4 regions of the Micromonospora sp. NBRC 101691 genome follow, and region 3 is predicted to be linked to each of the others. Evidence: riboswitches for the same ligand, from Rfam matches in the RefSeq annotation. Region 3 holds a riboswitch; each other region holds the start of a gene.

Region 1 (2,191 bases), on a different contig from region 3:
ACCGTGCTGCGCGCCGCCGGGTTGGTGGACAGCCGGCGCGCCGGTCCGCGGGTGCTGCACACGCGGACGCCGCTGGGCGAGGCCCTCGCCAGCGGGCATTGACACCACAGCCGGCTCGTCGCCCACACCATCTGCGGTCCTAGCTGCGCAACCACGGCGACCCTGGCTGTCCGACCAAGGCCAGCCATGGGATGTGCCTCGCCGACGCGCTCGGCGGCGTCGAGCAGTGACGCTGACGTGGGTATCCCTGGTGATCTCGTCGTCGTTGGCGGTGACTCGGTCGCGAAGTTCTGACCTTGAAAGCCCGGATGGCGGCTGGGCCGGTGGTGTCGGTGGCCCCGGTCAGGGCAACGACCAGCAAGAACGGGGCGACCAGGATGCCCGCGTAGAAGTGCAGCCGCAGCAGCGGGCCGAAATCAGTGGCGGACCGGGGGTGGGTGGCCGGCGGGGCATCGGCGGAATTGGATTCATCGATCGGTGCGGACGCGGTCGTCGAAGTGGCAGTCGTCACCCGCGGCCGCTGAGTTCCCGGCGATCGCGGGGGATCTCGCACACGCCGTGGCGGCTCGACGCAGATCAGTGGTCGATGTCACGAGGGCGGAGTCCTCAGTGGCGGAACCCGCCTGGTGCGGGTACTGTCCCGGTCGAGTCGACCGCATCCTGAGGGATGCCAGGGAACTCCGGTGAGATTCCGGGACTGGCGCGCAGCGGTACGGGCGACGGCGGCACGATTTCGCCACTGGAGAGTACTTCTCTGGGAAGGCCGTGCCGCCGGTTGACCCCAAGTCCGAAGACCTGTCGGCTCACATGCTCGTCAGTGGACTCTCGCGATCAGGGTCTCCAGACTTGAGAGGCCGCATCATGCCCCGGCGTAGGCTGCCGTTCTGGCCGTTGTTGCTCGTGCTGGCCGTCGCGTCGGTCCTGAGCGTGATCGCCTCGCTGGCCTTCGGTTCCGAGCGAATCCCGCTCACCGAGGTCGTCGCGGCGGTCACCGACCGCTTCTCCGGCAGGCCGGCCGGCCGCTGGGACGTCATCATCTGGGAACTGCGCCTGCCCCGCGCGCTGCTGGCGCTGGTCGTGGGCGCGGGCCTGGCGATCGCCGGGGCCGGCATGCAGACCCTGGTACGCAACTCACTGGCCGATCCCTACCTGTTGGGTATCAGCTCGGGCGCCTCGGTGGGTGCCACCGCGGCCCTCACCACCGGCGCGCTTGCCGGGCTGGGCCTCTACGCAGTCTCGACCGGGGCGCTGCTGGGGGCGGTCGGATCCGCGCTGCTGATCTGGCTGATCGCCACCGTGCAGGGCGGACTGACCCCGATCCGGCTGGTGCTCTCCGGTGTCGTCCTTTCCTCCGGGTTCTCAGCGATCGCCTCGCTGCTGGTCTTTCTCAGCGACGATGAGCGCGCGGCGAACTCGGTGATGTTCTGGATGCTGGGTAGCGTCGGCGGAGCCACCTGGGAAAAGCTTGTGATACCCGCCGTGTTCGTCGTCGTCCTCGCGGCCGGCTTGCTGGTTGTGCATCGCTGGCTCGACGCGCTGGCAGCCGGGCCGGAGACGGCTGCGGCTCTCGGGATCAACGTGGCCGCGTTGCGTACGGCGCTGTTCGTGATCCTGTCCGTGGTCGTCGGTGTGCTGGTCGCGGTCAGCGGGGGAGTGGGGTTCGTCGGGCTGATCGTTCCGCACGCGGCCCGGCTGGTGGTGGGCGCCCGGCACCGGGTCGTCCTGCCGGTCGCGGCGGTGGCGGGTGCGGTCTTCCTCGTCTGGGTCGACGTGCTGGCCCGGGTGATGGTGCGACCGCAGGAGATTCCCCTGGGCGTGGTGACGGGCGTGCTCGGGGCGCCCCTGTTCCTGCTGCTCATGGGCCGAGGTTCGTACCGGTTCGGTGGTGACCGATGACCCCCGCCCTGCGCCTGCACGACGTCTCCGCCCGGATGGGCGGCCGCACCGTGCTGAGTGGAGTCGACCTCGACGTCGCCGACGGCAGCCGGCTCGGGATCGTCGGGGTCAACGGTGCCGGGAAGACGACGCTGCTGCGGGTGCTGGCCGGAGTGCTGCACCCCAGCTCCGGAACCGCGCTGATCGCCGACGGGCGGGGCGGACTGGTCGATCTGCGGCGGCTCCCGAACCGGGAACGCGCCCGGCAGCTCGCCTACGTGCCGCAGGAGGACGTGACGACGTCCGAGCTGCGGGT
Region 2 (2,191 bases), on a different contig from region 3:
GCGTAGGCGTACTCGAGGGTGAAGACCACGGTCGACGGGTCGGGCGCGGCGACGGCGGCGAGCATGTCCAGGTCGGAACGGAGCGTCGAGTCGACCTTCGGGTCCAGTACCGCCTGGTAGGTGAAGACCACGTCCTGCGCGGTCAGCGGGCTGCCGTCGTGGAAGACCACCCCGTCGCGGAGCTTCGCCGTGACCGTCCGCCCGTCGGCCGACACGGTCGGCAGCTCCCGGGCCAGGGCCGGCACGAGCTGGTTACGGTCGTCGCGGGCGACCAGGCCGTCGAAGATCAGCGAGCCGCCGTCGACGCCGTAGTTCAGCACCGGGTTGAGCGTGTCCGGCTCGCCCGCCGTCGCCACCACGAGCCGGTCGCCGCCGTCGCCGGCGGGGGTGTCCGTCGGGGCCGAGCAGGCGGACAGGGCGACCAGACCGGCGGCGAGCAGAGCCACCATCCGCGCAGACCGCACAGGGTCCCTCTTTCCTTGGGTCGACGACGTGGCGCGGCCGCGAGCCGACCGCGAAGCGATCCTTGCGTAGTTGCCAAGAGGTTGCAATAGCAGCCCGGAGGATGGTCATCACATCGCCGACCCTCTGGCTGACCTGCGCCTCGGGACCACCACCGGCCACCGACGACGTCGGCAGCCCGCCGCAGGTGGATCACCGCTCTTGCCCCGCCGGTCGCCGGTCGATAGCCTCTCGCCGTCAAGGTGCTCGGGAAGCCGGTGGAAGACCGGCGCGGCCCTCGCCACTGTGACCGGGGAGTGACCTCCGACTTGCGCCACTAGGCCGACGGCCTGGGAAGGCCGGAGGAAGCGTCGATCCGGGAGCCAGGAGACCGGCCTTGACGGTGTGATCTCGTCCACGAGGTGTTGGAGAGGAAGGTCTTCGATGCACATCGCCGAGGGGTACCTACCCCCGGTGCAGGCAGCGGCGTGGTTCGCGGTGTCCGCACCCTTCGTCGTCCACGGCAGCCGGGCGCTCGTCCGGCAGGTCCGTCAGGACCCTGAGTCCAAGTTGTTGCTGGGAGCTGCCGGCGCCTTCACCTTCGCGCTCTCGGCCCTGAAGATCCCGTCGGTGACCGGGTCCTGCTCCCACCCCACCGGCACCGGCCTCGGCGCGGTGCTGTTCCGACCACCGGTGATGAGCGTCCTCGGCGGCATCGTGCTGCTGTTCCAGGCGGTCCTGCTGGCCCACGGCGGGCTGAGCACGCTGGGCGCCAACATCTTCTCGATGGCGATCGTCGGCCCCTGGGTGGCCTACGGCGTCTACCTGCTGGCCCGCCGCCTCGGCGGCAGCCTGGACGTGGCGGTGTTCCTGGCCGCCGCGCTGGGCGGGCTGGCCACCTACTGCGTCACCAGCGTGCAGCTCGCCCTGGCGTTCCCCGACCCGGCGTCCGGTTTCCTCGGCGCGGTGGTCAAGTTCGGTGGCATCTTCGCCGTCACCCAGATCCCCCTGGCGATCAGCGAAGGGCTGCTGTCGGTGCTGGTGGTGCGACTGCTCACCCGGGTCAGCGGAGACGAGCTGCGGCGCCTCGGCGTGCTGCGCAAGCCCCAGGAGGTAGCGGCGTGAAGCGCTTCGGACGGGTCAACCTGCTCCTGCTGCTGGCGGTGGTCGCCCTGGCGGTGGCTCCGCTGGTGCTCGGGCTCGGCGGTTCGGCCGAGGAGCCGTTCACCGGGGCGGACGCCCAGGCCGAGGAGACGATCGTCGCCGACCACCCGGACTACGAACCGTGGTTCTCCTCCATCTACGAGCCGCCCTCCGGCGAGATCGAGTCGGGCCTGTTCGCCCTCCAGGCGGCGGTGGGCGCCGGGTTCCTCGGCTACTACTTCGGGGTCGCCCGCACCCGGCAGCGGATGCGCGACGCCGACGCCGCCAACGGCTAGTGTTCGCCCTCGACGTCGCCGCGCACACCGGTCCCTGGCGGGGACGGCACCCGGGCGAGAAGGCGCTGCTGGCGCTCGGCCTGCTGGTGTGCGCGGTGGCCCTGCCGACCTGGCCGGGCGCCGCGTTGGCGGGCGCCGCCGCCGCGCTGCTGCTGGTCGGCCCGGCCCGGGTGCCGGTGCCGCTGCTGCTGCGGGCGGCCCGGGTGCCGGCGCTGTTCATCGCCACCTCCGCGGTGCCGCTGCTGGTCTCCGTGCACTCCCCGACCCGGCTGGGCTGGAACCCGGCCGGGGTCGGGACGGCGGCCACCACG
Region 3 (2,191 bases):
GACCAGCCCGACCAGCGCGCCGATCGCCGGTTCGAGGCTCAACAGCACCGCGAAGACCCGGGCCGGCATCCGGCGCAGCGCGGACATCTCCGCCGAGTACGGCAGCACCGACGACAACAGCGCGACACCGAGGCCGAGCAGCAGGATCCACGGGTCGAGCAGCGCGGTGCCGCTCCCCGCGACGCCGAACGGCAGCACGGCGAGTGCGCCGACGGCCATGCCCAGGGCCAGCCCCCGGCTGCCGGGGATCCGCTTGCTGACCGCCCCGCCGAACACCACGTAGCCGGCCCAGCCGACGGCCGTGGCGACGCAGAAGAACAGCCCGAGGCCGTCCACCGACGCCCCGCCCAGGCCACTGATCAGCAGGACGCCGCCGCCGGCCAGCACCGCCCAGCCGGCGTCGAGCAGCCGACGGCTGCCGGCCAGCCCCACCAGCAGCGGCCCGGCGAAGCCGATGGTCACCGCCACGCCCAGCGGCACCCGGTGCAGCGCGGCGTAGAAGCTGAGGTTCATCAACGCGAGCATCAGGCCGAAGCCGACCACCAGGCCACCGGTACGCCAGCCCAGCCGCAGCCCGGGACGGGCGATCGCGAGCAGGATCAGCGCGGCGAAGCCGAGCCGCAGCGTGGTGGTGCCCCCCGGGCTGGTGGTGCCGAACAACTGCTTGGCCACGGCCGCGCCGAGCTGGGTGGAGAACATCCCGAGCAGCATCAGCACCGGCGGCGGTACGGCGTCGGGACGACCGACCGTGCCGACGAGCCGGGCGACGGTGGAGGCGGGAACCGGCTGTGAACGGAGGGCGTGCGCGTACATGGGGTGCAGCATGCCGTCCGACCCCTGCGGAGGGCGACCGGAATCCCGTCCGCCGGTTACCATGCTGGCGGCACGACACAGTGAGGTGCCCCGCGCGAGCGGGGAGAATCGGGAAGCCGGTGCGAATCCGGCACGGGCCCGCCGCGGTGACCGGGGAGCCACCGTCCACGCGCGAACAGCGCAGCCACTGGTCCGCGAGGGCTGGGAAGGCGGACGGCACGGCGTCGATCCGGGAGTCCGAAGACCGGCCTCGCGTCACGCGCCCACCCCTGCCCGGGTGGGCCGAGCGCAGCGGGAGCCTGCCCATGGACCTGTACGACGTCATCCACCGCCGCCGGGACGTACGCGCCCAGTTCACCGGGGAACCGGTGCCCGACGAGGCGCTGCACCGGGTGCTCACCGCGGCGCACGCCGCCCCGAGCGTCGGGTACTCCCAGCCCTGGGACTTCGTCGTGGTGCGGGACGCCGACACGCGCCGCCGGTTCCACGAGCACGTCCGCACCGAGCGGGACGTCTTCGCCGCCACTCTGGCGGGCGAGGCGGCCGAACGGTTCGCCCGGATCAAGATCGATGGCGTGTTGGAGTCGACCCTGTCGATCGTCGTCACCCACGACCAGTCGCGGGGTGGGCCGGCGGTGCTCGGCCGGCACGCCATCGCCGACACCGGCCTCTACTCGACCTGCCTGGCCATCCAGAACCTCTGGCTCGCCGCCACGGCCGAGGGACTCGGCGTCGGCTGGGTCTCCTTCTACCGCGAACCCTGGCTGGCCGACCTGCTCGGCATCCCCGCCGGCATCCGGCCGGTCGCCTGGCTCTGCCTCGGCCCGGTCACCCACTTCGAGACCGTGCCGGACCTGGCCCGGCACGGCTGGCGGCAGGCCCGCCCGCTCGCCGAGGCGATCCACGACGACCGGTGGACACCGCGCGACTGAACCCGTCGACGGGCTGCCCGGTCACGCCGGGCGGCGGCGAAATGGTCACCGCCGCCCGGTTTGCGGGCTCCCGGACCGGGAAGTCGGTACGGGTGCGAGCACTACTGATGAGGATCGAGCAGGCCGCCGGCCTGGACCGGGTCGGCGACCGCCTCCAGCGGGCGGTCCAGAGCACCCTCCGACCGCAGCGCGTCCGTGACCTGCTGCACGGCGTCTGGCTGGGGCATCCGCTGCATCCGGCGCTGGTGCAGGTGCCGGTCGGCGCGTGGATCAGCGCCGCCGTCCTCGACGCGATGCCGGGCCAGCGGCGGGCGGCGACCGCACTGGTGGCCGTCGGTACGGCCAGCGCACTGCCGGCCGCCGTGACCGGGCTCAACGACTGGGCGGCCCTGAACCGGGAGCAGCGCCGGGTGGGGCTGGTGCACGCCGCCTCGAACACCGTCGGC
Region 4 (2,191 bases), on a different contig from region 3:
GCGGTGCAGGTCGACCCGGTGGACCCCGAGCGTGGTGGTGCCCAGCCGGCGTGCCATGTCGGCGCTGTCCATCCGGGACAGCCAGCGGCCGGTGGGGGTGCGCAGCCCGCCGGTCGGTCCGACCCGGCCGGCGGCGCGGACCCGGTCACCGAGGCCGAGGGCGTCGAGCGCGCGCAGCGCGTTGGCCATCATGGTGAGCCCGGCACCCACCTCGCCGGGTTCCGCGGCCCGTTCCAGGACGGTCACCCGCCACCCGGCCCGAAGCAGTCCGACCGCCGTGGCGAGGCCGCCGATGCCACCACCGACCACCACCGCCTGAGAACCTCTCACGCCCGCCATCCTTCTACAGGTGTAGAAGGCCATACTACGGCGGACGGACCACCAGGGAGGGGCACAGTGACGGGCCGGGCAAAACGGGTTGAACTGCTGGCGGACGCGGCCATCACGCTGATCGCCGAGCGGGGGATGCGCGGGCTCACCCACCGCGCGGTCGACGCCCGAGCCGAAATGCCGGCCGGCACCACATCGGCGTACCTGCGGACCCGCCGGGCCCTGGTGGAGGCGGTGGTGCAGCGCCTGGTCGACCTGAACCGCGTCGACTTCGCCGCCCGCCGGCTGCCGGTCGACGCACCCGCCGGAGAACGGCCACCGCTCACCCCGGCGGACCTCGACCGCCTCGCCACCGGCATCGCCGCGCTCTTCGACACCTGGCTCAGCACCGGCCGGGACCGGGTCCTGGCCCGGTACTCCTGCCAACTGGAGGCCACCCACCACCACGGGCTGCGGCAGATCCTCGAACACGGCACCGTCATGCGGGAACAGGCCCGCGACATCCTCGCCCGAGCCGGCGCGGCGAACCCGGACCGGCAGGGCGACCAGTTCCTCGCCTTCGTCGACGGCCTGCTCTTCGACCGGCTGGTCGGCACCGGCGGGCTGAGCGCACCCATCCCCGGCACCGAGGAGAGCCGCGCCGACCTGCGCGACGCCATCCGCAGCCTGCTCCGCGCGCTGACCGGCCGCTGATCCGCAACGGACGCCCGCCCGGCCGCCTGCCCGTCGGGACGCCCTGCCGCCACCTGGGCGGCGTCCGCTGGGGCATCCGGTCGTCGGCTGTGGACCGATATGTCGATCATCTTCGTGGCGTTCGTCACCGTGACACCCCGGCGGGCCAGCGGCTAGGGTGACGCTGCCGTGGTGCTCGGGAAGCCGGTGAGATACCGGCGCGGCCCTCGCCACTGTTATCGGGAAGTCCGCGACCCTCGTCGTCAAAGAGGCCACTGGGCGTACGCCTGGGAAGGCCGGTCACGGACGCACCACCCGTAAGCCAGGAGACCGGCCACGGCACTGTGACGAACCGTCCACGAGGTGCTGGAAGGCGATCCCGATGCGCGAGCGTGCTGTCTGGTCCACCCTGTCCCGGCGTGCCGCCGCGCCGCTGACCGTTCTGGTCCTCCTGCTCGGAGGCTGTGGTGCGGCGGACGACGACCCCGCGACCGCCCCGGCGTCGGCCGCCCCGGTCAGCGTGACCAACTGCGGCACGCCGGTCACCGTGGCCGCGCCGCCGAAACGGGCGGTGACGTTGAACCAGCCGGCCACCGAGATCATGCTGGCCCTGGGCCTGGCCGACCGGATGGCCGGGACTGCGTACCTGGACGACGCGATCCTGCCCGAGTACGCCGACGCGTACGCCACGGTGCCGGTGCTGGCCAAGGAGTACCCGGCCCGGGAGAAGCTGCTGGAGGCGGAACCGGACTTCGTCTACGGCTCCTTCCAGAGCGCCTTCGGTGACGAGGGGGCCGGTGACCGGGCCGAACTGGCGAAACTCGGCGTCGGCTCGTACCTCTCCCCGGCCGGCTGCCCGGCACCGCACCGGCCGGCGAAGCTCACCACCGACCACGTGTTCACCGAGATCCGCGACATCGCGGCCATCTTCGGTGTCCCCGAGCGGGCCGAGAAGCTCATCGCCGACCAGCGGACCCGGCTCGCCGCCGCGGCGGACCGGATCGACGACGCCGCGAAGCTCTCCGTGCTCTGGTGGGACGCGGGCACCGACGCCCCGAGCGTGGGGGCCTGCTGCGGCGGCCCGGGCATGATCATGTCGGCGGTCGGCGTCACCAACGCCTTCGCCGACCTGACCGGAGCGTGGGCCGACAGCGGTTGGGAGACGGTCGCCGACCGCGACCCCGACGTC

What was found. Region 3 has a riboswitch for cobalamin ahead of bluB (5,6-dimethylbenzimidazole synthase). Riboswitches for the same ligand answer to the same signal wherever they lie in the genome.
Region 1: another riboswitch for cobalamin. It lies ahead of QSK20_RS21875 (FecCD family ABC transporter permease); the one in region 3 lies ahead of bluB (5,6-dimethylbenzimidazole synthase).
Region 2: another riboswitch for cobalamin. It lies ahead of QSK20_RS10300 (energy-coupling factor ABC transporter permease); the one in region 3 lies ahead of bluB (5,6-dimethylbenzimidazole synthase).
Region 4: another riboswitch for cobalamin. It lies ahead of QSK20_RS23780 (ABC transporter substrate-binding protein); the one in region 3 lies ahead of bluB (5,6-dimethylbenzimidazole synthase).

Annotation. Positions count from the first base shown of each region.
Region 1 covers NZ_BSTB01000015.1:76,008-78,198, forward strand. The annotation lists gene QSK20_RS21870 (ArsR/SmtB family transcription factor) at 1-102, shown strand, start outside; cobalamin riboswitch at 634-817, shown strand; gene QSK20_RS21875 (FecCD family ABC transporter permease) at 862-1,896, shown strand; gene QSK20_RS21880 (ABC transporter ATP-binding protein) at 1,893-2,191, shown strand, end outside.
Region 2 covers NZ_BSTB01000004.1:359,821-362,011, forward strand. The annotation lists gene QSK20_RS10295 (ABC transporter substrate-binding protein) at 1-464, opposite strand, end outside; cobalamin riboswitch at 686-855, shown strand; gene QSK20_RS10300 (energy-coupling factor ABC transporter permease) at 886-1,566, shown strand; gene QSK20_RS10305 (energy-coupling factor ABC transporter substrate-binding protein) at 1,563-1,880, shown strand; gene cbiQ (cobalt ECF transporter T component CbiQ) at 1,880-2,191, shown strand, end outside.
Region 3 covers NZ_BSTB01000005.1:104,927-107,117, reverse strand. The annotation lists gene QSK20_RS11025 (EamA family transporter) at 1-825, opposite strand, end outside; cobalamin riboswitch at 895-1,066, shown strand; gene bluB (5,6-dimethylbenzimidazole synthase) at 1,119-1,745, shown strand; gene QSK20_RS11015 (Rieske (2Fe-2S) protein) at 1,838-2,191, shown strand, end outside.
Region 4 covers NZ_BSTB01000017.1:142,689-144,879, reverse strand. The annotation lists gene QSK20_RS23790 (FAD-dependent monooxygenase) at 1-330, opposite strand, end outside; gene QSK20_RS23785 (TetR/AcrR family transcriptional regulator) at 397-1,023, shown strand; cobalamin riboswitch at 1,176-1,355, shown strand; gene QSK20_RS23780 (ABC transporter substrate-binding protein) at 1,385-2,191, shown strand, end outside.